DNA from 2 places in the Microbacterium sp. SGAir0570 genome. Region 1 is predicted to be linked to the other one. Evidence: predicted binding sites of a transcription regulator. Region 1 holds the regulator's gene; the other holds the start of a gene.

The links. The regulator HspR, encoded in region 1, represses chaperone genes until heat shock. The targets are predictions, from matches to a motif close to AAGTTGAGTCNNNNNGACTCAACTT.
Region 2: the regulator HspR is predicted to act here: its motif matches at 1,499-1,523, upstream of C1N74_RS03470 (Hsp20/alpha crystallin family protein).

Annotation. Positions count from the first base shown of each region.
Region 1 is NZ_CP027929.1:384,836-395,079, forward strand. It holds gene C1N74_RS01820 (GNAT family N-acetyltransferase) at 1-157, shown strand, start outside; gene C1N74_RS01825 (MFS transporter) at 164-1,621, opposite strand; gene C1N74_RS01830 (response regulator transcription factor) at 1,732-2,451, opposite strand; gene dnaK (molecular chaperone DnaK) at 2,782-4,650, shown strand; gene C1N74_RS01840 (nucleotide exchange factor GrpE) at 4,653-5,279, shown strand; gene C1N74_RS01845 (DnaJ C-terminal domain-containing protein) at 5,291-6,295, shown strand; gene C1N74_RS01850 (heat shock protein transcriptional repressor HspR) at 6,388-6,837, shown strand; gene C1N74_RS01855 (hypothetical protein) at 7,010-7,894, shown strand; gene C1N74_RS01860 (hypothetical protein) at 7,980-8,573, opposite strand; gene C1N74_RS01865 (glycosyltransferase) at 8,831-9,979, shown strand; gene C1N74_RS01870 (glycosyltransferase) at 9,982-10,244, shown strand, end outside.
Region 2 is NZ_CP027929.1:747,093-757,336, reverse strand. It holds gene C1N74_RS03475 (HNH endonuclease signature motif containing protein) at 1-820, shown strand, start outside; gene C1N74_RS03470 (Hsp20/alpha crystallin family protein) at 1,034-1,459, opposite strand; gene C1N74_RS03465 (L-serine ammonia-lyase) at 1,610-3,022, opposite strand; gene C1N74_RS03460 (FUSC family protein) at 3,112-4,182, shown strand; gene C1N74_RS03455 (FAD-binding protein) at 4,192-5,445, opposite strand; tRNA gene C1N74_RS03450 (tRNA-Arg) at 5,569-5,641, opposite strand; gene C1N74_RS03445 (hypothetical protein) at 5,719-6,336, opposite strand; gene C1N74_RS03440 (YdeI/OmpD-associated family protein) at 6,381-6,842, opposite strand; gene C1N74_RS03435 (DUF4383 domain-containing protein) at 7,028-7,444, shown strand; gene C1N74_RS03430 (hypothetical protein) at 7,444-7,989, shown strand; gene C1N74_RS03425 (aldose 1-epimerase family protein) at 8,012-8,947, opposite strand; gene araA (L-arabinose isomerase) at 8,980-10,244, opposite strand, start outside.

The DNA.
Region 1 (10,244 bases):
GGTCGAGCGCGCCGGGGAGCGGTGGCCCGGTGCCGCGATCGACCTCGATGCGCAGAAGCACCTCGCCGACTGGTACGGGAGGTTCGGGTTCGCGATCAGCGGGGCGGAGTTCTCCGAGGACGACATCCCGCACGTGCCCATGCGCCGCCCCGCCTGAACCCGGTCAGCGGATGCCGGCCTGCTTCGGCAGCCGCACGAACAGCAGCAGCACGAGTCCGAGGAGCAGCACCACCGCGATGCCCAGGACGCCCCAGATGATGCTGCCGAACCAGGCGATGAACAGCGCCCACATCGCGGGGGAGAGGAAGCTCGCGACGCGTCCGGTCGTGGCGTACAGGCCGAAGATCTCACCCTGCATCCCCGGGGGCGTCACCCGGGCCAGCAGCGAACGGCTGGCGGCCTGCGCCGGGCCCACGCACCCCGAGAGGATCAGTCCGGCGATCCAGAACACGATCGATCCGGCATCCTGCAGGACGAACAGCAGCACGGCCACGGCGATGAGGCCCGACAGGGTCGCGACGATCACGGCGCGTGCCCCGAACCGGTCGTCGAATCGTCCGGCGACGATGGTGGACGCGCCGGCGACGAGGTTCGCGGCGATGCCGAAGATCATGACCTCCGTAGCCGAGAACCCGAACGCGCGTGCCGCCAGGACGCCGCCGAAGGCGAAGACGCCCGCCAGGCCGTCGCGGTACACCGCGCTCGCCAGGAGGAACCAGAACGTCGGGCGTTCCGTGCGGTACAGGCGGACGATGTCGGCCACCAGGTGCGCGTACGCCGCGAAGAAGCCGACCTTCTCCGTGGTGTGGGGTGCGGAGCGCTCGGGCACGTTCAGCATCAGCGGGATGGCGAAGACGATCGTCCACACGCCACAGCCCACGGCGATGAGCCGGTAGGCGAGACCGTTGCTGGTGTCCATCCCGAACCAGTCGGCGAAGGTGAGGGCGACCACGAGGGCCAGGGCGATGATGCCGCCGATGTAGCCGAGGCCCCAGCCCAGACCGCTGACCCGTCCGATCGTGCGGGGGGTCGAGACCTCGACGAGCATGGCGTTGTAGTTGACGCCCGCGATCTCCGAGACGACGGCGCCGAGAGAGAGCACGATCGCGCCGTACCAGAAGAAGGCCGGGTCGGCGAAGGTGAAGAACAGGGCGAACTGCAGCAGCGCGAGGACGACGGTGAACACCCCGAGCCATCGCTTCTTCCGCCCCGACCGGTCGGCGGTCTGTCCCAGCACGGGGGCGAGCAGCAGGATCAGGATGCCGGCGGCGGTCGAGGCGACGCCGTAGCCGCTCGCCAATTCGGCCAGCGCCGCCTCCTTCACCGGGTCGGTGTCGGGCAGCGCCGCGATGTCGGCGGGGAGGAACGAGTCCGAGACGAGGAACAGCGACGCGAAGACGAACGTGAGGATGACGGAGTTGAAGGGCTGCGTCGCCCAGTCCCAGAGCGCCCACGACACGACGGCCTTGCGGGGGATCGGCTGCTCGTCGACGTCGCGGGTCCGAATGGCGGCGATGCGCCCGAGTGCCTGCGTGTCGGCGGCCGTCGGAGGCGCCGGCACGCCGGGATCGGATGCCTGCGGGGAGCGGCCCGCGCCGGGTGGGTCGGTCTCGGGTGACATGCCGGGCACGCTACGACCTCTCCGTGAACACTCGGTGCCGCCGGTCGGCGGCGCGTCGCGTCATCGCGACGGGGTCAGCGTATCCGTCGCCGGGCGGGGGAGCGTGCTTTTCAGTCGCGACGCGCGAACCGGTAGCCGATGCCGCGCACCGTCTCGATCCAGCGGCCCGTACGGCCGTCGTCGCCGAGCTTGCGCCGCAGGTTCATCAGGTGGACCTCGACCGCGTGGAGATCATGTCCGCTGACGTGTTCGCCGTGGGCGCCGCTCTGCCGGCGCAGCATGAGCGCGATCCACGCCTTCTCGATGACGTCGCCGGGGCGCTGCATGAGCGCCTGCAGGACGTCGAACTCGGAGCGTGTGAGATCCAGCGACCGGCCGTCGAGCTCGACGCGGCGCGAGCCGGGGCTCAGCCGCAGCCCGCCGGCTTCGAGCCACGCCCCCGGCGCCGCCTCGCCGGGCTGGAGGGCGCGGGGGCGGCGCATCAGGGCGTCGATCCGGGCGCGCAGCTCGTAGGGGCGCCAGGGTTTGATGACGTAGTCGTCGGCACCGCTGCGGAACCCCTCGACCGTCGCGGTCTCGTCGTCGACGGCGCTGATGATCAGCACGTACCCGTCGTGGAACGCCCGGATGCGGCGGACGGCCTCGAACCCGTCGATCCCGTCGAGCTTGACGTCGACGGTAGTGAGGTCGGGGCGCAGCAAGCGCACCGCGTCGACGCCGGCCGGGCCGTCGGGGAAGGCATGCACGGCGAAGCCGTGCTGTTCGAGGGTCTGGGTCAGCAGGTGACGGAGGTCGTCGTCATCCTCGATGACGACAGCGCTGCGAGTCATGAGCGCCTCCGTGCGCGCGGGAACGCTCGGCGACCGCCCATCGCGGGCTCGATGTCGACGAGAGGCGAGTTCGGGTTCACGCTTCTTGTCATGGGTGGACTCAACATATAGCGCTCCCCTGGGAGGATCCGATGATGCCGCCTCAGGGTTACTCAGCTTTTCCTCAGTCCATCGTCATGCGGCTGACGCTGCTTATCGTCGAACTTGATACGACCAGACTCAAGTTCTCTTGACAGGGTTTTCCGGCGCGAGTACAGTTGAGTCATCGCGGCTCAGGTTGGGCCGCCGCAGACTTCCGATCCATTCGAACCGCAAGTAAGGAGACAACTCATGGCACGTGCAGTGGGTATCGACCTGGGCACGACGAACTCCGTCGTGGCCGTCCTCGAGGGCGGCGAGCCCAAGGTCATCGCCAACGCCGAAGGGCTCCGTACGACCCCCTCGGTCGTCGCGTTCACCAAGGACGGCGAGGTCCTCGTCGGTGAGACCGCCAAGCGGCAGGCCGTCACCAACGTCGACCGCACGCTGACCTCGGTCAAGCGCCACATGGGCACCGACTGGAAGACCCAGTCGATCGACGGCAAGGCGTACACGCCGCAGGAGATCTCGGCCCGTATCCTCCAGAAGCTCAAGCGCGACGCCGAGCAGTACCTGGGCGACACGGTGACGGACGCCGTCATCACCGTCCCCGCGTACTTCAACGACGCCGAGCGCCAGGCCACCAAGGAGGCCGGCGAGATCGCGGGTCTCAACGTCCTGCGCATCATCAACGAGCCGACGGCCGCCGCGCTCGCCTACGGTCTCGACAAGGGCAAGGAGGACGAGCTCATCCTCGTCTTCGACCTCGGTGGTGGAACCTTCGACGTCTCGCTGCTCGAGGTGGGCAAGGACGACGACTTCTCGACCATCCAGGTGCGCGCCACCGCCGGTGACAACCGCCTCGGTGGTGACGACTGGGACCAGCGCATCGTCGAGTACCTGATCAAGCAGTTCAAGGACACGACCGGCGTCGACGTCTCCGGCGACAAGATCGCGCTGCAGCGCCTCAAGGAGGCCGCTGAGCAGGCGAAGAAGGAGCTCTCGAGCTCGCAGTCGACCTCGATCAACCTGCCTTACCTCTCGCTCACCGACTCGGGCCCCGTCTCGTTGTCCGAGACGCTGTCGCGCGCGAAGTTCGAGGACCTCACCAAGGACCTGCTCGACCGCACGAAGAAGCCGTTCGAGGACGTCATCCGCGAGGCCGGCATCAAGGTCGGCGACATCGACCACGTCGTGCTCGTGGGTGGTTCCACCCGTATGCCCGCCGTGTCGGAGCTCGTGAAGAAGGAAGCCGGCAAGGAGCCCAACAAGGGCGTGAACCCGGACGAGGTCGTCGCCGTCGGCGCCGCCCTGCAGGCCGGCGTCCTCAAGGGCGAGCGCAAGGACGTCCTCCTCATCGACGTGACCCCCCTGAGCCTCGGGATCGAGACCAAGGGCGGCATCATGACGAAGCTCATCGAGCGCAACACCGCCATCCCCACCAAGCGCAGCGAGACCTTCACGACCGCCGACGACAACCAGCCGTCGGTCGCCATCCAGGTCTTCCAGGGCGAGCGCGACTTCACCCGCGACAACAAGCCGCTCGGCACGTTCGAGCTCACGGGCATCGCACCGGCACCCCGCGGCATCCCGCAGGTCGAGGTCACCTTCGACATCGACGCGAACGGCATCGTGCACGTCTCGGCGAAGGACAAGGGCACCGGCAAGGAGCAGTCGATGACGATCACGGGCGGCTCGTCGCTGCCCAAGGACGACATCGAGCGCATGGTGCGCGAGGCCGAGGAGCACGCGGCAGAGGACAAGAAGCGCCGCGAGGCCGCCGAGGTCCGCAACCAGGCCGAGACCCTGTCGTACTCGATCGAGAAGCTGATCGCCGACAACGCCGACAAGCTCCCCGAGGACGTCAAGTCCGAGGTCCAGGGCGACGTCGACGCGCTGAAGACCGCGCTCGCTGGCGACGACGACGAGGCCGTGAAGACCGCGTTCGAGAAGCTCAACGCATCGCAGGGCAAGCTCGGCGAGGCCATCTACGCGCAGGGTCAGGCAGACCAGGCGCCGGGAGCCCCGACCGACGCTCCGACCGGTGACACCGGTGCGGCGGCATCCGATGAGGACGTCGTCGACGCCGAGGTCGTCGAAGACGAGGACGAGAAGAAGTAATCATGACCGACAAGGACTTCGAAGAGCCGCACGGCGATGACGAGGTCCTCGGCGAGGAGGGGTCGGACGCCCAGGCGTCCGGCCCCGACGCGCACGAGGCCCCCGGAGCATCGGATGCCGCCGACGCCGCGGCTGCGGACGACGAACTGACCATCGACGACATCCTCGGAGCGACGCAGTCCGACGAGGCGGCCGTCGCCGAGGCGCCGGCCGAGGAGCACGACCTGCTGCTCGACCTCAAGCGCGTGCAGGCCGAGTACGCCAACTACCGTCGGCGTACCGAGGACCAGCGCGAGGCCGAGATCGAGCGCGCCAAGGGGTCGGTCGCCAAGGGGCTGCTGCCCGTGCTCGACGACCTCGACCGTGCCGACAAGCACGGTGACCTCGTCGAGGGATCGCCGCTCGCTGTGATCGCGGACAAGCTCCGCGGGGTCGTGGCGCGCTTGGGTGTCGAGTCCTACGGCGCCGCCGGCGACGCCTTCGACCCGCAGCAGCACGAGGCGATCTTCCAGGCGCCCACCCCGGGCACGGCCGAGCCGACGATCCTCGAGGTCGTCGAGGTCGGCTACCGCCTCGGCAGCATCGAGCTGCGTCCGGCGAAGGTCGTCGTCGCCGTGCCGGCCGAATAGGAGGCAACGACATGGCCAGTCAGGACTGGTTCGATAAGGACTTCTACAAGGTGCTGGGCGTCTCCAAAGACGTCTCCGACAGCGACCTGAAGAAGACCTACCGCAAGCTCGCGCGCAAGTACCACCCCGACTCGACGCAGGGCGACCCCGCGGCCGAGGCGAAGTTCAAGGAGATCAGCGAGGCGTACTCCGTGCTCTCCGACAAGGAGCAGCGTGCCGAGTACGACCAGATCCGGGCGATGGGGTCGGGCAGCGCCCGCTTCACCGCGGGTGGCCAGGGCGCCGGTGGCTTCGAGGACGTCTTCAGCGCCTTCAACCAGGGTGCGCGGGGCGGCGCCGGAGCGCGCGGCGCCGACTTCGACGACATCTTCGCGATGTTCAACCAGCAGACCGGGCGGTCCAGTCGCTTCGGGTCGGGCGGCTTCGGCCGCTCGACCGGAGGGTTCCAGGGCTTCGGCGGCCCGCAGCGCGGCGCCGACGTCACGGCGCGGACGACGCTCGACTTCGCCACGGCGGTTCGCGGCGACACCGTCACGCTCCAGGGCGAGGACGGCAAGCCGTTCAAGGTGAAGATCCCGGCCGGGGTCAAGGACGGGCAGAAGATCCGGCTGCGCGGTCGCGGGCGTCCCTCGCCCGATGGCGGAGAGCCGGGCGACATCGTCGTGAGCGTGACCGTCCGGCCGCATCCGGTGTTCACGCGCGACGGACTCAACCTCCGTGTCGTGGTGCCGGTGACCTTCACCGAGGCGGCCCTCGGCGCCACGATCGAGGTGCCGACGCTGGGCGGCGACCCCGTCAAGCTGCGGGTCGCGCCCGGCACCCCGTCGGGTCGCGTCCTGCGGGTCAAGGGGCGCGGCGTGAGCACGTCCAAAGGCACGGGCGACCTTCTGGCGGAGGTACAAATCGCCGTTCCCGCCCATCTCGACGAGGAGGCCCGAGCGGCCCTCGAACGTTTCGCGGAGGTCGAGCCCCGCGAGAACCCCCGCGCCGACCTGATGAACAAGGCGCGCGGCTGATCTACCCGCTGCTCGCTCGCCGTCCCCGATCCCACGGAACGGGGGCGGCGGGCTGGACGGCGACACCCTCGACGCCCAGGAGGTGACCAACCATGGCTGAAGACGACATCGACGAGGACGCCCCGATCTTCGCGATCGCGGCCGCGGCGGAGCTCGCGGCCATGCACGCGCAGACCCTCCGGCAGTACGACCGGCTGGGCCTGGTGGTGCCGGGCCGCACGCAGGGAGGATCGCGTCGATACTCGCTGCGTCACATCCGGCAGCTGCGAGAAGTGGCGCGGATGTCTGCGGAGGGCATCAGCCTCCCCGCCATCGCGCGCATCCTGGAGCTCGAGAACGAGGTCGCTGGGCTCCGCCGCGAGGTGCGCGACCTCGAGCAACGACTGCGCGACGAGATGCAGCAGCGTCCCGGTGCGCGGGTCTTCGCCGCCGGCGCCACCGGCGCGGTCGTGACCCTGCGTCACGGCGCGCGCGTGCGCCGGGCGACCGAGGTCGTGCTCTACCGCCGCCCCTCCGACCCGCCCGCGTCCCCGCAGTCGTAGCGACCCGACGCAAAGGGGCGTTATCCGACGCGCGAACCGACCATTCGGGTCGGTTCGCGCGTGTGGCGGGGATGTGAGCAGGGGTCCTGCACAGGCGGGGCGACGGAGATCGGATGTCGAACGGGCTGGGGAGATCTCGGGTTGGGGTGCGGAGGGCCGCCAGCCTGGACGGGTGGCACGCACTCCTGCTGAGCTTCCCGAGGCGCTGCCGGGTGCCTTCACGGTCGGGACGGCGCGCGCGACCGGGGTGACGCGCGGCAGACTCCGTTCGGCCGACCTGGCCGCGCCCTTCCACGGCATCCGCTCGCGTGCGCCCGTGACGGATGTGCGCGCGCTGGTGACCGCCTATCTGCCGAAACTGCGCCCGGGCGAGCACATCAGTCATGCCACGGCAGTGGCTCTCGTCGGCGGCCGGATCCCAGAGCGGCTGCGCGCGCAGGTGGATGTCGCGGCGCCGCGACCGCTCGGGCGTGCCCGTGGTGCCGGGGTGCGCGGGCACGAAGCCGCGGCGGCGAGTCCGTGGCGATTCGGACCCGTTCCGATCGCGCACCCGGCCGTCGCCTGGTGCCAATCGGCCGAGCTCATGGGCGAACGCGAGCTCGTCATCGCGGCAGACTCTCTCATGCGCAGGCATGATCCTGTCTTGTCGATCGAGCAGCTCCGTGGAGCGGTGGCGGGGTGGTCCGGTCGGCGCGGCGTACGCGCGCTCCGACTCGCGTACGAACGTTGTCGGGAACGCACCGACTCCGTTGCGGAGACGGAGCTGCGTCTCGACGCCGAAGACCTCGGAATGACCACCTTCGAGGTCAACGCGGTCATCTGCGATGAGGCCGGGCGCTTCGTGGCCTTTGGCGACCTCGTCGACGTCGAGCGGCGCGTGCTGTTGGAGTACGACGGTCAGCAGCACCGGCTCGACGACGCGCAGTACGGCCGCGACGTCGACCGCCTCGACGACCTCGCTCGCCTCGGCTGGCGCGTCATCCGGGTGAACAGGACCCACCGCGGCGCGCGGCGGCGCGCCATTCTCCTCCGCGCACGCGAGGCGCTGGCCCGCTGACCCCGGCCCTCCGCGACTCTGCGCCCAACCGACGCGAAAGGTCGCTCCGGCCGGTGATCGACGACGCTTTGCGTCGGGTCGGCGATCAGGCGGGTGGGAGGCGGAGGGTGTTGGCCGACTCGTCGAGGGTCAGGTCGTCGACGACGCGGAGCGAGCGGGCGAGGTGATCGAGCTCGTCCAGAACCGTTCCCACGCGCTCGCGGTCGCTGCACACGGCCGAGAGCGTCACGAGATGCGTCCCGGTGTCCCACGTGTACGAGACGAACGGCGGCGTCCGCGGATCGGGCGGCAGCGTCATCACGAGCTTCTCGCCCGCCCCGAGGTAGGGGGAGCGGAAGTCCTCGGTGTCGTCGTACTCCATCGGCATCATCGCCCGCGCGGTGCGTACCTGCGGCGTCGCTTCCTGCATCTGCGCGAGCACGACGACCAGCTCGGGGTCGGCCTTCCACATCCAGGCCCGTACGCGCCCGTTCGCGCGGCGCATGAGCATCGGCACGGCCTGGCTCGCAGCCCACGCCGCGAAGCGCCCGCCCGGGCGCGGCGCGGCGCCGATCGCGGCGTTCGCCTGGCTCAGCAGCATCCCGATGGCGCGCTTGCGGGCGCGGCGTCCGGAGAATCCGAATGATTCGGTGACGGGTACCCAGCGGGCGGGATCGGCATCGGCTTCGAGTCGGGCCATGACCACAGCCTAGGGATGCCGCCTGGGTGCTCGCCCCCGTCTGCCGCGCAGCCCGCGGCGCAGGCCCGTGCCGCCCGGTTTCCCCCAACGCCGCACCGCCTCCCGGAAGCCCCAAGACCGCTCGGGTAAGCTCAGGCCCGCCGCGTCGGCCACAGCCGGCGGCACTCCGCCGTACAGATTGGGCCTGACCCGTGACCGAATCCACGACGACCGAGGGTGTTCCCGCCGACAGTACGCGCGCGCCCCTGACCATCGTGATGGGCGCCGACACCTTCGCCCCCGACGTCAATGGCGCCGCCCGTTTCGCCGAGCGGCTCTCCGCCGGCCTGGCCGCCCGCGGTCACGACGTGCACGTCGTGACGCCGAGCGTGAAGCACTCGCAGTCGGGCATCTTCACCGAGAACATCGAGGGCGCCGACCTCACCGTCCACCGCCTGCCCGGGTGGCGCTGGTACCCGCACGACTGGCTGCGCTTCGTGCTGCCCTGGCGCTCGAAGCACTACGCGCGGCGCGTGCTCGACTCGGTCAAGCCCGACGTGGTCCACAGCCAGTCGCACATCGTCATCGGGCGCGGACTCACGCGCGAGGCGCGCAAGCGCGGCATCCCCGTCGTCGCGACCAACCACGTCATGGCCGAGAACGTCATCGACTTCACGACGCTCCCGCCGTTCCTCGACAAGATCATCATCAAGCTCTGCTGGGACGACGCCAAGCGCACGTTCCTGATGTCGCGTGCCGTGACCACGCCGACGCGCAAGGCCGCGGAGTTCCTCGAGGACACGATCGACATCTCGGGCGTCATCCCGATCAGCTGCGGCATCGACAAGCGCAACTACACCCCCGACCTCACCCCGCGCGAGCACCGCCGCATCCTGTTCGTCGGGCGCCTCACGACCGAGAAGCACGTCGAGGTCACCCTGAAGGCCGTCGCCAAGCTCGCCCCCGAGCTCGACGTCCACTTCGACATCGTCGGCGGCGGCGACCAGCGCCGGAACCTCGAGCAGACCGCGCAGCAGCTCGGCATCAGCGACCGCGTCACGTTCTATGGGCGTACCGACGAGGCCGACCTGCGGGCGGCATACACGCGGGCCGACGTCTTCGCGATCGCGTCGATCGCCGAGCTGCAGTCGATCGCGACGATGGAGGCCATGGCTTCGGGGCTGCCCGTCGTCGCGGCGGATGCCGTCGCCCTGCCGCACCTCGTCCAGTCCGGTGTGAACGGCTACCTCTTCGAGCCCGGCAACGTCGACGATCTCGCCGACAAGCTGCGCCGGGTGCTCACCGCCTCTCCCGAGGAGTACCTGCGGATGCAGCAGGCCTCGCTCGACGGTGTCGAGATCCACGACATCGAGCGCACCCTCGACACCTTCGAGAAGCTCTACCGCGGCGAGCCGCTCGACGCGTGACGATGCGGCTCTTCTTCGACGCGCGCTACATCCGCACCGACTTCCACGACGGCATCAGCCGCTTCTCGCACGAGCTCGCGCACGCCGTCTTCGCGGCGGCCCCCGCCGAGGACGTCGAGGTCACGTTCATCGTGCACGACCCCGCGCAGGTTCCCTTCCTGCCGGAGGGGGCACCGCACGTCGTGCTGCACGCCCCCACGTCGATGCTCGAGCCGTTCGCGGCCCTGCGGCTGAACCGGCATCGGCCCGACGTGGTCTACTCACC
Region 2 (10,244 bases), 360 kb from region 1:
CGACCGGCTCACGCAGATGGGACAGTCGGTGAAGGACGCCCGGGTCGCGGGCACTGGCGGTGCCGGGGCGGGCGGGGCGGATGCCGCTGGCCGGGGCGCCGGCGCGGATGCCGGGGAGAGTTCGGCGGCGGATGCCGCAGAAGCGGGCGAGCCCGCCGATACCCGGACGATGGACCAGCTGCGCGCGGACATCCTGGGCGACCTCGTTCTCGGCGGCGCGCCCGTGGTCGACCCGACCTACGGGACCGACCGGGCCGGTGGGCTGGGGGCGATCCGGGCACGCGTGCAAGTCGCCGTCGCCGCGGAGACACTGATGGGCAAGGACGAGAACCCCGCCGAAGCCGTCGGGGCCGGGCTCGTCGATGCCGACACCGTCCGACGACTCGCCGGGCAGGTCAGCGAATGGGACCGGCTCTTCATCGACCCGGTCATCCGCACACCGGTCGAGATCGACACCTATCGGCCCACCGCATCGATGAAGAAACTCCTGATGGTGCGGGACCAGCACTGCCGGTTCCCCGGATGCCGGCGCGCCGCGATCCGGTGCGAGATCGACCACACGATCGATTACGCCCTTGGCGGCCACACCCACATCTTCAACCTCGCCCACCTCTGCCAAAGACACCACTCGATGAAGCAGTTCACCAAGTGGGAGGTCAGACAGATCGGAGGCGGGGTTCTCGAATGGACCTCGCCCCTCGGCAGGACCTACCGCGAAGACGTTCCCATGCCGGCCGTCTGCTTCACCATCGACACCGCGAGCCCGCCACGGGATGCCGGAAGCGGCGGGCCACCGACGGACGAACCTCCACCGTTCTGAGTTCGGGGCGTGTGCCCGCGCACGTTCCGAGGCCGGGCACGACGGACTCGCGCGCCGTTGGTCAGCGGTGACGCATCGGCTCAGCCGCGACGCATCGGCGCATCCGCGCATCCGCGCATCCGCGACGCATTCGGCACCGACCCGCACGCGAAGGGCGGCCGCCGCCCCCGAGGGAGCTGCGGCCGCCCGTCGTGCGAACGCGGATCTGCGCGATCAGTTCTCGATCGGCACCACCGGCGCGGCTGCGTCGGTCGTGACCTCGACCTTGCGCGGCTTGGCCTTCTCGCTGACCGGGATGGTGACGGTGAGGACGCCGTTGTTGTACGTCGCGGCGATGCCCTCCGTGTCGACGCCCTGACCGAGGTTCAGCTGACGAAGGAAGCTCGCGGCTTCACGCTCGCGCGTGATCCACTTCACTCCGTCGCCGCTGGTGAGCGTGCGCTCGGCGCGGATCGTCAGCAGCTGGCCGTCCACGTCGATGTCGACCGAGCCCGGGTCGATGCCCGGCAGGTCGGCGGTCATCACGTAGTGGTCGCCGTCACGGTAGAGGTCCATCGGCATGCGACGGGGGCCGCGGCGCGTGTCGAAGAGGCTCGAGGCGATGCGGTCGAGGTCGCGGAACGGGTCGTAAGTAGCCATCGATCTTTCCCTTCTCTGATGCTTCATGTTGAGATCTGGAAGTTGAGCCCTGTCGACTCAACTGCATTCAGATTAGCACTCTCCCCCATCGAGTGCCAAGGGTTCTCGCACGGCGAACAGCGCCCCGGAGACGGGGCGCGCAAGGGCCTCTCAGCACTCGACGACGTTGACGGCGAGCCCGCCCTCGCTCGTCTCCTTGTACTTGTGCGACATGTCGATCCCCGTCTGCCGCATCGTCTCGACGACGGCATCCAGCGAGACGTAGTGCTGCCCGTCGCCCCGCAGCGCGAGGCGCGCAGCAGTGACCGCCGTCGACGCGGCGATCGCGTTGCGTTCGATGCACGGGATCTGCACGAGACCGCCGACCGGGTCGCACGTGAGCCCGAGGTGGTGCTCCATCGCGATCTCCGCCGCGTTCTCGATCTGCGCGTTGCTGCCACCCATGACCGCCGTCAGGCCCCCGGCCGCCATCGCGCACGCGGACCCGACCTCGGCCTGACACCCGCCCTCCGCACCCGAGATCGAGGCGTTCGCCTTGAAAAGCGAGCCGAGCGCCGTCGCGGTCAACAGGAACCGCCGAATCCCGCGCCGACGGTCGAGATCCTCCGAGGCCAGGCGCGACTCCGCCGCGAACCGCCACCAGTACATCGCCACCGCAGGAACAATCCCCGCGGCCCCGTTGGTGGGCGCGGTGACGACGCGTCCGCCCGACGCGTTCTCCTCGTTGACGGCGAGCGCGAACGCACCCAGCCACTCCCCCGGGAGCTCCCGTCCACCCGCGGCTTCGGCCGCCTCGAGCTGCGCGCGCATCGCACCCGCGCGCCGCCGCACGCGCAGCATCCCGGGCAACGTGCCCTCGGCACGCAAGCCCGCATCGACGCACCCCGACATCGCATCCCAGATCGCGTCGAGCCCCGCGGCGACCTCAGCCTCGGGCCGAAGCGCCTCCTCGTTGCGGCGCGCGAGCCCGGCGATGCTCACCCCGTCGCGCTCGCACAGCTCGAGCAGCTCGGCCGCCGTGCTGAACCGGTACGGCCACGCGACATCGCTGCTCGGTCCGCCTCCCGCTCCCCGCGGAGCGGCGTCTGCCCCCGCCCGGCGGATGAAGCCACCCCCGACCGAGAGATACGTGTCCGACGCGACGAGATGCCCGGCGGCATCCCACGCGCTCAGCGTCATCGCGTTCGGATGCTCCGGCAGTCGCGTCCGCGGCTCGAAGGTCACATCGCCTCGCGAGAACGGCACCGGATGCCGGCCCGCGAGCAGCAGAGGTGAGCCGTCCGTCCAGCTCGTCCACGCCGCGCGGACCGCATCGGGATCGACCGTCTCGGGCGCGTGGCCCTGCAACCCCGCGACCACCGCGTCGGGAGTGCCGTGCCCGATGCCGGTCGCTCCGAGCGACCCGTACAGCACGCAGCCGACGCGCACGACCTCGGGCAGCCTGCCGGCGGCCTCGAGCCCGACGGCGAAAGCTCGGGCGGCGCGCAACGGGCCGACCGTGTGGGAGCTCGAGGGTCCTACACCGATGGAGAACAGCTCGAACGCCGAGACGTAAGCGCTCACACCTCCAGGCTACGCCAGCATCTGCCGTACGCACCGGGCGACGTCAAGGGCCTGCCGACGGATACGCCACGCGCCTATCGTCGCGACCGATGACCACCCCATCCCACCCCCGTCTGGCATCGCTCAAGGCAGCCGCGCGCACCGCGGGTGGCGAGGCCTTCGCGGTCTCGCGCCTTCTGCTCGCCGGCAAGGCGGCCCTCGCCGCCGCGATCGCCTGGTACCTCGCGCCGTATGTGCCGTTCGCGCACGACGAGTACTCCTACTACGCGCCGCTCGGCGTGCTCGTGAGCATGTACCCGACGATCGCCGACTCCGCCAAGGCGGGCCTGCAAGCGCTGGGAGGCCTGGCCATCGGCATCGTGATCGGCCTCGCGGGACTGTGGATCGTCTCCGGACCCAGCCCGCGGATCGTCGGCGTGGCGATCGTCGTCGCCGCGGGCGTCGCCGTCGGCGGCATCCGAGCTCTCGGCACCGGCCGAGACTGGATCGCCATCGCGGCGCTGTTCGTTCTGCTGCTGGGCGCGAACGACGCCGGCGGCTTCTCGGTGTCGTACCTCGTGACGATGGCGTTCGGCGTGCTCATCGGGGTGGCCGTCAACCTCGCGCTCGTCCCACCCCTGTACCTCCGGCGGGCCTCCACCCGCCTGTCGCAGCTGCGCGACGCGGTCTCGGACCGGCTCGAGATGCTGGCGACCTCGGTCGCCGCCGGCGAACCCGCCGATTCGGCGGGCCAGCGCTACCTCGGAGAGATCCTCGACGCCGTCTCGGCCGACGTGCGCGAGGCCGCCCGCAGCCGCAAAGCCCATCCGCTCGCTCGGCGCCGCCGCGGCATCGAGGCCGAGAACGACCGTCGCTTGAGAGCGCTCGAGAACACTGTGCGCCAGACGATCGAGCTCGGCGACGGCATCGACGGCCTCCCCCTCACCCCCGACGCCGCGCCGCTGCGCGCCGAGCTCGCCGAGGCCGTACGGGCCACAGCGCAAGCCGTCGCACGACCTCTGGGCGACCCGGCGACGGCAGCCACGGTCGAGGATGCCGAGAAGGCGCTCGCCCGCGTCGTCGCAACGGTGCCCGCGGACGGCGATGGTCGCATCTCGCCGTGGACGCGCACCGCCGTCGATCTCAGCCGGATCATCGAGGCATCCCGCCCGTTCTCGTGAACCGGTGAATCAGCGAGCGGCGATGCCCAGCACCCGCTCGAGGTACGGACCCGAGAACTTACCGGTCGGGTCGACACGCGCCACGAGCTCGCGGAAATCAGCGAGACGCGGGAGCGAATCGCCGATGGGCATCGAGAAGACCTTGCCCCAGTGCGGCCGGGGGTCGAACGGAGCGAGCACGCGCTCCACATTCGCGATCGCCTCGCGGACCGCATCCGGTTCGTTCTTCCACGTGAAGTGGATGCACACACTGTCGCGCCCGAACCCGGGAGAGAGCCAGAGGTCATCGGCGGCGACGGTGCGCAGCTCGGTCACGAGAAGGGCGGGCTCGACCCGGTCGGCGATCGAGCGCACGGCCGCGATCGCCTCGACGGCCACCGCACGGTCGACCCAGTACTCGGTCTGGATCTCGTCGCCGTTGGACGGGGTCGCGTCGATGCGGAAGTGCGGCAGGCGCTCGCACCAATCCCCGGGGATGCCGCCCTGCTCGGTCGTGTTGTCGACTCCGTCGGCCGCGGGCGAGTCCGCCTTGACCCTGACGCGCCGAGCGCTCAGCACGCGTTCCGGCATGTCGGCGGCCGACGCGGCGTCGAGGCGCTCCTTGATCCACACTTCGCCGACATCCGGCGTCTTCCAGCGGGTGAAGACGCTGACGCTGTAGCCCGACGCCGTCACCTCGTCGAAGCGCTCGAAGAGATCGTCCCAGGTGAGCCCGGCATAGGTGTCCTGGCGCACCTGGTAGGTCGGCTCGATCGCGAGCGTCAGCCGGACGACCGGCCCGAGTGCGCCGAGGTGGACGACGCTGCCGGCGAAGTCGGCGTCACCGGCCGAGACCGTGCGCAGCTCGCCGTCCGGAGTGATGAACTCCAGCGCCCGCACCGCCGTCGCGAGCGACCCGTTGCCGTCGCCCGACCCGTGCGTCGACGTCGCCGTCGCACCACCGACGGAGATGTGCGGCAGTGAACCCATGTTGTGCAGCGCCCAGCCGTGATCGGCGAGGTGCCGAGCGACGACGGCATAGCGCGTTCCGGCTCCCACCGTCACGGTCCGCGCATCCTCATCGACGATGATGTCGGCGTCGAGCCCGGTGAGATCGAGCAGGACGCCGGCCGTGTCGGCGAGGTCGTTGAACGAATGCCGTGTGCCCAGCGACCGGATGCGGTCGTGCGCGGCGACCATGCGTCGAGCCTCGTCGATCGTCGTCGGTGCGAGTACAGCTTCGGCGGTGAAGGTGTGTGTTCCGGCCCAGTTCCGTTCGGTCACGCCCCCACGCTACGCGATGACCGCTGAGAATGTGCAGCACCACAACAAAGTCGTCGGCGTGGAACGGAAAACAAAGAAGCCCCCGCAGAGCGGAGGCTTCTCGTTCACTGTCTCAACACAGTGTGCGCCCGAAGGGACTCGAACCCCTAACCTTCTGATCCGTAGTCAGATGCTCTATCCATTGAGCTACGGGCGCAGTGCCTGGGAATCTCTCCCGGGCCGTCGTCAAGCATAGCCCGCTCTCGCGCAAAGAGCGAATCGAGCACGGAACGGCTAGTCGATCACCGGCGCAGCCGCGGAATCCACGGCCTCATCGCGCTCGGCCGCCTGCCGCTGGACATTGCGACGCTGCGAGCGGAGACGCGGGAGGTCGACCATCCGCAGGGCCTGCATGCGCGCCGTGCGCATGCGCTCGTAGTCGGGTTCGAGATCGGGCCGCGCCGCCTCGATGCGAAGCGTGCGGTCGATGTTCCCGGCGACCTCGGCCCACGCGGCCTCCCGCGCATCAGCGATGAGCTTGCGCAGCTCCGCCTCGTCGGCCGCGCGCTCGCGGAGCTCTTTGGCGATGCGCAGCGACTGCTTGCGACGTCGACGCAGATTCGACACGTCCCGGCTGCGGTAGTCGTGCGTCCCGCCCGAGTCGCTGTAGCGGCCGCTCGCGGCCTTGCGTTCGCGATGGGTGCGCTCGGCGTCGGCCTCGGCCTCCTCCGCGAGAGAGATGAGGGCGTCGCGCGCGTCGTCCAGGAAGCGGTCGGCCTCGAAATCGCGCCCGTCGGCGAGGATGTCGACGAGGATGGCGTTCTTGAGCGCGAGGCGGGTCGCCGCGGAGGCGATGTACAGCCCTTCGGCGACGATCTCCGAGCTCTTGGTACGCGCTTGACGGGTGGCCAACGCTGCCCCTCCTCACCTCACCCCAATCCTACGGGGCGCGCGCCTCAGCCGAGCTTGGCGATGATCGCCGCGATCCTCCTCGCGCGGGTCTCCGGCGCCTTCGCGGACTCGACGTTCCCGACATGCGCCTTCCGCGCGCTCGGCGGCAGTCGGTCGAACGCTTCCCCCGCGCCGGCGTCCGTCAGCGCGGCGGCGAGATCGGTCGGCACCTCGACCTCCCGCGGCGCCTCGTCGAGTTCGATGTCGACGACGATCGCATCGCCTCCCGCGAGGCCGCTCTCGCGCCGCCGCTCCGCCGAGAAAGGGATGAGCGCGAGCCCCCGCATCGACCCCACCGTGCTGCGGAAGGCGAAGCCGTTGACGGCGACCGAGACGGCGGGGCGACGACCGCCACCGAGCGCATCCAGGATCGAGAACGGCACCTCGATGCCGGTGTTGTTTCCGAACTGGGACAGCGTCGTCTCGAATCGCACGCTTCTCATTACCACCGCGGCGCCCGAATACACAAGCAGGGTGAGCCGTGAACTCGCTGACCATAGCCTCGCTTCACGGCCTGGGCCTGACTCCCCATCGATATCGACGAACACACAAGATCGGACGCTCCGGGCCCGCCCAGTGGCAAACCGATCTGCCCCTGTCACCGAACAACCGCAGCACCGCGACATCCGTCGCCCAATGGGAGGGAACCCTCATGCGTACATCACCGAACCGCCTCGTGGCGATCATCTTCGGCGCCGTCTACATCCTCGTCGGCCTCCTCGGCTTCACCGTGACCGCGGGCGTCGACTTCATCGCCACCGAGGGTGGCCTGCTGCTCGGCATCTTCGAGGTCAACCCGCTGCACAACATCGCGCACCTCCTGATCGGTGCCGCGCTGCTCATCGGCGGCCTTTCCGGCGTCCGCGCCGCGAAGGGCGTCAACATCACCGTCGGCGCGGCCTACCTGCTGCTCGGCATCGTCGGCTTCTTCATTCAGGACAGCGCCGCGAACGTGCTCGCCCTGAACACCGCCGACCACTTCCTCCACCTCGCCAGCGCCCTCGTGCTGCTCGGCGTCGGCCTCGGCACCGACCGCGCGGTCGACACCCGCCGCACCGCCGTCGCCTGATGAACACCGCCGCGCTCACCCGCTCCTGGCCCACGCTCGCCGCGTGGGGGGCTGGTCTGCTCCAGCTCGGCGTGGGCGCGGGCATGATCACCCAGGGCACCGGCGTCGCCGATCGCGGCGTCGGTGTCGTGGCGGTAGCGGTCGGGGCGGCCGCCCTCGGTTGGGGCGTCGCCGCCCTGACCCGCGGCCGCCTCGTCGCTCCCCGTGTCGCGATGGCCATCGCCGTCGCCGGCACGATCGCATCGGGGCTCGCTCTCGCAGCGGACCCGATGCGGATCAGCGTTCACGCCGTCGGCGTGACCGTTCTCCTCCACGTCGCCTACGGCGTGGCCGCAGCGGCTGTCGTCCGCCGGGCGCGCACAGCGCCCGCGGGCTCCTCCCCCGCCGAAGCCCGCTCCACCCCGCGGACGAGCGTCATCGGGCTCGTCGCCGGTTGCGTCATCGTGGCCGGACTCGTCACGCCGGCGCTCGGGGCCACAGAGGCGGGTCGCAACGCTCCGAGCCACTCCGACCACCCGCTGTTCTCCACCGAGCACAGCCACTGATCCGCCGAGCGCGGCCGCGAGATCAGATCGCGCTGATGCGCCAGGACGCCTCGACCGTGGCGGCCGGCTCGATGAGGATGAGCCCGGCGTCGTAGTCGTACCGCGCGGCGTTGAAGGCATCCGGGGCGCACGTCATCGGCTCGACCGCCAGACCCGCGCGGTGCCCCGGCTGAGCCGGTCCCCCGGGCAGATCGGCCGTGTGCACCTGGACCCACGGGCACGCGGCATCCCACGAGATCGCGACTCCCGTTCCCGACGGGTCGGTCACCCGCACCGCGGCGATGCCGTCCTCGGCGCGCGAGAGCGCCGTGAACGCGTGATCGATCTCGACGGGGCCCAGCGTCCGCGGCTCGCGGAAGTCGAACTCCGCGACGTCCGCGACGTCGGCCAGCCCGACGGGCGAGAGCCGGTCGGGGGTGACCTCGAGCACGCGAGCTGCCGGCAGTTCGAGCGTCCACTCGTCCAGCGGCGCCGATCCGGCGACGAGATACGGGTGCGGGCCGGTGCCGAAAGGCGCGGCATCCGCGCTCTCGTTCGTCGCCCGCACCGTCTGCGTCAGGCCGTCGGCGCCGAGGCGGTAGGTCGCCTCGATGCGGACGGTCCAGGGGTAGGCGGTCTGCGCGACGATCGTGGCGCCGAGCGTCACGTGATCGGCGGCGACGACGACGGGCTCGAAGTCGAGCCAGGCCACCAGCCCGTGCAGCGCGTGGTGGCGCTCCGGCTCGGTGAGAGCGAGACGATAGCGGGTGCCCGCCACCTCGTACTCACCGTCGACGACGCGGTTCGGCCACGGGGCGAGGGTCGCACCCCGGTAGCCCGGGCGCACTTCGTCTTCGCCGTACGGGACGACGAGGTCGCGCCCGGCGACGCGGAAGGAGCGCAGCGACGCCCCCACGCTCGCCACGATCGCCTCAGCGTCGCCGAATCGCAGCACGTACGACGTTCCGGATGCCGCCACGGGCGTCCCCTCTCGGTTCTGGTTCTCGGAGATCACAGTCCGCGGGCCAGGCGGTAGTAGGCCTGGTTCCAGCGGAGCTCCTTCTGGAATCCTCGCACCGTCGTGTCCTCGTCGATGACCACGAGCTCCGTGCCGGCGATCTCGGCGAAGTCCCGGAACACCTCGATGCCGACGGCCGTCGTCATGACGGTGTGGTGTGCGGCACCGGCGGCGAGCCAGCACGCGGCCGACGTGGCGAAGTCGGGTGCCGGCTTCCAGATCGCCCGGCCCACCGGCAGCTTCGGCAGGTCGGGAGCCTCGACGTTCTCGACCACGTTCGCCGTCAGGCGGAAGCGGTCGCGCATGTCGCTCATCGCCACGACGAGGGCGGGACCCGGATCCGCGGTGAAGACGAGGCGCACGGGGTCGTCCTTGCCGCCGATGCCGAGGGGGTGGATCTCCAGGCGCGGCTTCGCGGTCGTCAGCGACGGCGAGACCTCGAGCATGTGTGCGCCGAGGATGCGCTCCGAGCCGGGAACGAGGTCGTAGGTGTAGTCCTCCATGAGGCTCGCCCCGCCGGGCAGGCCCGCACCCATGACGTTGGCGACGCGCACGAGGATCGCGGTCTTCCAGTCGCCCTCGGCGCCGAAGCCGTAGCCCTCGGCCATGAGGCGCTGCACGGCGAGGCCCGGCAGCTGCGTGAGCTCGCCGAGGTCTTCGAACGAGGTCGTGAAGGCTCCGAACCCGCCGGCCTCGAGGAACGAGCGCAGCCCGATCTCGATCGCCGCGCCGTCGCGCAGCGACTGGTGGCGCTCAGCCCCGGGGAGAAGCTCCTCGGCGACGTCGTACTGCGCGAGGTACACCTCGACGAGCGCGTCGATGTCGGCGTCGGAGGCCGCGGCGACGGCATCCGCCAGCTCGTTCACGCCCCACGTGTTCACCTGGACGCCGAACTGCAGCTCTGCCTCGGTCTTGTCGCCCTCGGTCACGGCGACGTAGCGCATGTTGTCGCCGAAGCGCGCGAGCTTGAGCGTGCGGGCGGCCTGCCACCCGGCCGCGGCGCGCTGCCAGTCCTCGATCTGACGCGTGACCTCGGGGTTCGAGACGTGCCCGACGACGGTCTTGCGCGAGACGCCGAGGCGGGTCTGGATGTAGCCGAACTCGCGGTCGCCGTGGGCGGCCTGATTGAGGTTCATGAAGTCGAAGTCGATGTCGGCCCACGGCAGCTCGACGTTGGCCTGCGTGTGCAGGTGCAGCAGCGGCTTGCGGAGCGCGTCGAGGCCCGTGATCCACATCTTCGCCGGACTGAAGGTGTGCA